2 linked regions of the Bradyrhizobium sp. WD16 genome follow. The protein of the gene in region 1 interacts with the protein of each later gene in a pairwise test. Links are inferred from orthologs where the notes say so. Each region holds a gene or a part of one and is shown on either strand. Other genes may lie near its edges.

Evidence for each region. The genes of interacting proteins can lie anywhere in the genome.
Region 2: the proteins of DB459_RS20030 (region 1) and grpE interact in binary tests that used the Escherichia coli proteins (3 or more experiments, as listed by UniProt). The link is inferred for Bradyrhizobium sp. WD16 from one-to-one orthologs.

The regions. Positions count from the first base shown.
Region 1 is NZ_CP028908.1:4,315,436-4,318,257, reverse strand. It holds DB459_RS20030 (Nramp family divalent metal transporter), read right to left. Parts: upstream 2,185-2,822; coding sequence 817-2,184; downstream 1-816. Other genes in the region: DB459_RS20025 (MFS transporter), read left to right, coding at 2,678-2,822; DB459_RS20035 (arginyltransferase), read left to right, coding at 11-784. UniProt on the Escherichia coli protein: H(+)-stimulated, divalent metal cation uptake system. Involved in manganese and iron uptake. Can also transport cadmium, cobalt, zinc and to a lesser extent nickel and copper. Involved in response to reactive oxygen.
Region 2 is NZ_CP028908.1:1,885,051-1,888,008, forward strand. It holds grpE (nucleotide exchange factor GrpE), read right to left. Parts: upstream 1,808-2,958; coding sequence 1,193-1,807; downstream 1-1,192. Other genes in the region: DB459_RS08710 (hypothetical protein), read right to left, coding at 1-122; pncA (bifunctional nicotinamidase/pyrazinamidase), read left to right, coding at 381-1,106; hrcA (heat-inducible transcriptional repressor HrcA), read right to left, coding at 2,087-2,958. UniProt on the Escherichia coli protein: Participates actively in the response to hyperosmotic and heat shock by preventing the aggregation of stress-denatured proteins, in association with DnaK and GrpE. It is the nucleotide exchange factor for DnaK and may function as a thermosensor.

The DNA of each region.
Region 1 (2,822 bases):
CGAGACCTTCGTGACGCAGCATTCGCGCGATACCCCGCAGTTCTACCTGACGGCGCCCTCGCCCTGCCCCTATTTGCCGGGCCGCCACGAGCGCAAGGTTTTCACCCATCTGGTCGGCGACCGGGCCGGCGAGCTCAATGACCTGCTGACCCATGGCGGGTTCCGGCGCAGCCAGTCGATCGCCTACCGGCCGGCCTGCGACAATTGCCGCGCCTGCGTCTCGGTGCGAGTGATGGCCAACGAGTTCCGCCCCACCCGGGGCTTTCGCAAGGTGCTGGCGCGCAACAGCGACATCGTCGGCGAACTGCGCCCCGCCGCCCCGTCCTCGGAGCAGTACGCGATCTTCCGCGCCTATCTCGACGAGCGTCATCGCCATGGCGGCATGGCGGACATGACGGTGCTGGACTACGCCATGATGGTGGAGGACAGCCATGTCGAGACCAAGCTGATCGAATACCGCCTGCGCGGCCCCGACAGTGGCGTCAGCGGCCGCGGCGAGACGCTGGTGGCCGCGGCGCTGACGGACATCCTCAGCGACGGCCTGTCGATGGTCTATTCCTTCTTCGACCCCGCCCAGCGCGACCGCTCGCTGGGCAGCTTCATGATTCTCGACCATCTCGCCCGGGCGCGCCGCATGGGCCTGCCCTATGTCTACCTCGGCTACTGGATCGAGGGCTCGAAGAAGATGGACTACAAGGCCCGTTTCATGCCGCAGCAGCGGCTTGCGGCAAGCGGTTGGGTGCGGGCCGACGATGGCGCCGCCGCGCCCGAACCGCAGGACTGATACGAGCGTCAGATCCGCCGCACGAGCGAGCGTCATCCGACCGCGAAATCGACCACCAGCTTGATGTTGAGGGCGATGATCAGCGCGGCGATCACCGCGGTTGCCGCCGTCAGCCATCGCGGCGCGACGAAGCGGCCCATCTTGGCCCGGCTGGCGGTAATCCAGACCAGGGGCACGATGGCGAAAGGCAATTGCAGGCTCAGGATCACCTGACTGAGAATCAGGAGCTGACCGGCGCCCTTGTCGCCCGACCAGATCGTCACCAGCGCCGCCGGCACGATGGCAATGCTGCGGGTGACCAGTCGCCGCAGCCAGGGCGCGAGCTTGATGGCGATGAATCCCTCCATCACGACCTGTCCCGCAAGGGTCGCCGTGACTGTCGAATTCAAGCCGCAGCAGATCAGTGCGATGCCGAACAGCGTCGGCGCCAGCGACGAGCCGAGCAACGGCGCCAGGAAGGCGTGGGCGCGGTCGAGTTCGGCCACATCGTAGCGGCCCGTGCTGTGGAAGGTCGCGGCGGCGAGGATGAGGATGGAGGCGTTGATCGTCAGCGCGAAGCACAGCGCAATGGTCGAATCGATGGTGGAGAGTCGGATCGCCTGCCGCCGCCCGGCATCGTCGGCTTCGTAGGCGCGGGTCTGCACCAGGCCGGAATGCAGGTAGAGATTGTGCGGCATCACCGTCGCGCCGAGAATGCCCAGCGCGAGATAGAGCATGTCACGGTCGGCGACGAGCGCCGGGGTCGGCACGAAGCCGCGCAGCACGCCGCCCCAGTCGGGATGCGCCATCGCGATCTGGATGGAAAAGCAGGCGGCGATGACGGCGAGCAGCGCGACCACCAGCGCCTCCACCCAACGGAAACCGAGCGCCTGCAGGGCGAGGATCAGGAAGACGTCCGCCGCGGTGAGCAGGACCCCGATCGCCAGCGGCACGCCGAACAGCAGGTTCAGCCCGATCGCGGTGCCGATGATCTCGGCGAGGTCGGTAGCGGCAATGGCGATTTCGGCGAACAACCACAGCGGCCAGGCCACCCAGCGCGGATAGGCGTCCCGGCAGGCCTGAGCGAGATCGCGGCCCGCCCCCACCCCCAGCCGGGCGCACAGAGCCTGCAGCAGGATCGCCATGACGTTCGACATCAGGGCGACCGAGAGCAGTGCGTAGCCGTAGCGGGAGCCGCCGGCCAGCGACGTCGCCCAGTTGCCCGGATCCATGTAGCCGACCGCCACCAGATAGCCCGGGCCGAGAAACGCGACGAGCTTGCGCCAGAAGGACGCCCCGGCGGCGACCCGCACCGAGCCGAAGACCTCCGACAACGACGGCTCGCCGCGCTCGGCGCGCCAGCCGCCGGGCGGCTGGCCGGCTGTCATGACGTCGGCGGAGGGCGGGGACTTGGCGTGCATCCGCTCAGACAACACGAAGCCGGCCTCTATTGCAACTGATTTGCAACTGCAAGAAATCCCTTGTCGGAGATCGGGTGGGTGGAACCCGCCGACCATCCTATGGACACGGACATCCTAGTGTCCTGTCTCCGAATTACCGCTTCGTTTGCCTCACGCTCGCACGGTCATTCGGAGACATCGGGACACTAGCAAAATCAAAAAGCTAGTGTGGCTTATGTCTCGCAATTGCCTAGGAGAGGGGTGCCGCAAAGGCGGTAGGCAATTGCGAGACGCCACACTAGCGTCCCGTCTCCGAATGACCGCTCCATTTGCCTCATGCTCGCACGGTCATTCGGAGACATCGGGACACTAGCAAAATCAAAAAGCTAGTGTGGCTTATGTCTCGCAATTGCCTAGGAGAGGCTTGCCGCGAAGGCGGTAGGCAATTGCGAGACGCCACACTAGCGCGAGTCCCACGCCGTCCCCCCTGATCCGCCGCAAGTGTCATTCGCAAATGTCCCTGACCGCTCCCCTGCCCGCCACTTTCCACCGTCTCGCCTGGTCGAATCTCGCGGCCCAATGCGCCGAGCAAGTCGCCCTGGCCGCCGCGCCGCTCGCCGCCGTCCTGCTCCTCGGCGCCGGGGAAGGGCTGAGCGGCC
Region 2 (2,958 bases), 2.4 Mb from region 1 along the record:
CGCTGCAGGACGGCGAGGACGAGCAGCCCACCGAGCGCCAGCCAGGGCGCGATACTCTGCAGCCGGTCGGCGCTCGCCGAAAACGGCGGGGTCCTGGCAGTCGTGCTGAGGTCGACGCTCATGGCGCGATCGGAGGCCTGCTTGGCGCGGCAGTCGTGAAGGGAATTCTCGGTGAAGAGATTAGGAATGCGGCGTTAACAACGCCTTGCCCCGACGCCCGAAGTTTGGGCCCTCGCTGCTTGAAGAAGATGCAGCGATCCGTCTTTACCTCGTACAACCCCACTGATTTTCTGTACCTTTCTTATGACCGGCGGCTCAGGGCCGACGCGCACGCGGCGTGATCGAGCACCAGGCGAGCCGCTTCTTTGAGGGGAATTGCCATGCTCGACAGACGACAGCTTCTCGGCACCATCGGCGCCGCCGCAGCGCTTGGCATCGCCGGTGCCGCAACCGCGACCCGGGCCTTCGCTGCGGACAAGATCAGGATCGGCGACAGCGCCGCGCTCGTCGTGGTCGATGTGCAGAACTGCTTCCTGCCCGGCGGCAGCCTCGCGGTGAAGGACGGCGATCAGGTGATTCCGGTGATCAATCGTATCGCCAAGAGCTTCGGCAACGTGGTGATGACCCAGGATTGGCACACGCCGGGCCACACCTCCTTCGCCACCAGCCATCCGGGCAAGAAGCCGTTCGACAAGATCGACCTCGCCTATGGCAAGCAGGTGCTGTGGCCGGACCATTGCGTCCAGGGCACCGACGGCGCGTCGCTCGCCAAGGACCTTTCAATCCCGCAGGCTCAACTCGTCATCCGCAAGGGCTATCACAAGGATATCGACAGCTATTCGGCCTTCACCGAGGCCGACCGCAAGACCTCGACCGGGCTCGCCGCGTATCTCAAGGCGCACAAGATCAAGCGCGTCTTCGTCACCGGGCTCGCCACCGATTTCTGCGTCGCCTGGACCGCGCTCGACGCCCGCAAGGCCGGGTTCGAGACCTACATCGTCGAGGATGCCTGCCGCGGCATCGACACCCAGGGCTCGCTCGCCAAGGCCTGGGCCGACACCGCCAGGGCCGGCGTCAAGCGCATCCAGTCGGCCGATATCGCCTGATCGGCAGCGGCGCTGCCGGTCAAACGACAACGGCGCGCAGGATGACCTGCGCGCCGTATTGTCTTGCCGGCCGGTGAAAGGGCCGCTTACGCCTTGATGTCCGTGTTCGGAGCCGACTTGGTGCCGCCCTTGGACACCCCGACCAGCGCCGGGCGCAACACGCGTTCGCCGATCATGTAACCGGCCTGCGCCACCTGCACCACGGTGCCCGCCGGCACCGACGCGTCCGGCACCTCGTACATCGCCTGCTGGAAATTGGGATCGAACTTCTCGCCGGTGGGGTCGAACTTCTTGACGCCGTTCCTTTCGAGCGTGGCATGCAGCGAGCGCTCGGTCAGTTCGACACCCTCGATCAGCGCCTTCAGTCCGGGCTCGGCATTCTCGCGCGCTGCCGCGGGCACCGCGTCGAGCGCGCGCTGCAGATTGTCGGCGATGTCGAGCACGTCACGGGCGAAGGAGGCGATGCCGTAGCTGCGGGCATCGGCCACTTCCTTCCTGGTGCGATTGCGCAGATTCTCCATCTCCGCCAGGGTCCGCAGCATCTTGTCCTTGGCGTCGGCGACTTCGCGGTTGAGCGCCTCGACCGATCCGGCCTCGGGCTCGTCCGGCATCACATATGGCTTCGGCGTCACAGGCTCGGCCGGCGCATCGCCGTCCTTGACGTGATCTTCGGAATTATTCTGGCCGTTCGCTTCGGTCATTACTCGCCTTCTTGCCTGCAATGCATCAGAAACCCAGCATGGGGGTTCAGAAATACCCTCATTCCCCAGTCCTCGAAGGGAATTTCTGAACCGCCAAACCGGACCTTGGATTTCCAGCGTCCTTCGTTTTCCGGAGACCTTCCGAATCCGAAGTTCGCTCAAGGGGTTCGCTGCGAATGAAACGGGCTTCGGAGCCGGGACCCCAGGCGGGATATCAGGATTCCTGCGGCGAAAATCAAGCTCCTGGTCGGACGGGGGGCGTTCGGGGGCCGCAAACCGTCAATTGCCCAGCATCTGGCCGACCACGCGGGCGGCATAATCCACCATGGGGATCACCCGTGCATAATTGAGCCGGGTCGGTCCGATAACGCCCAGGACGCCGACGATATGTCCGCCGCCGTCGCGATAGGGCGCGATGATGGTGGATGACCCCGACAGCGAAAACAGCTTGTTCTCCGAGCCGATGAAGATCCGCACGCCCTCGGCGCGCTCGGCGCGGCCGAGCAGATCGATCACCCCGCGCTTGGTTTCGAGGTCGTCGAACAGCAGTCGCACCCGCTCGAGGTCCTCCATGGCATGGAGATCCTCCAGGAGATTGGCGTGGCCGCGGACGATGAGATGGCGCTCCTCGCCGCCCGACCAGCTGGCGATGCCGGCCGTCACCACTTTCTGGGTGAGCTGGTCGAGTTCGCTGCGGGCCGCCTCCAGCGCGGCTTCCAGTTCCAGCCGCACCTCGGCGAGGGTCCGGCCGCGGATCCGCGCATTGAGAAAATTGGAGGCTTCGACCAGAGCCGAGGCCGGCGTGTCCCGCGGCAGGCTCAGCACCCGGTTTTCCACCTGGCCGTCCTCGGCGACCAGCACCGCCAGCGCCTGTTCCGGCTCGAGGCGAACGAATTCGATGTGTTTGAGCCGCACGTTGGTCTTGCCGGTGAGCACCACGGCGGCGGTCCGGGTCAGCCCCGACAGGCGGTGCATGGCTTCGTCCAGCGCCGCCTCGACGGTCTGGCCCTTGTTCACCGAGGCGAGCTGGGCCTCGATCGACTGCCGTTCGGCCTCGCTGAGTTCGCCCATCTGCATCAGGGCGTCGACGAAGAAGCGCAGGCCGAGTTCCGTCGGCAGCCGCCCGGCGGAAGTGTGCGGCGCATAGATCA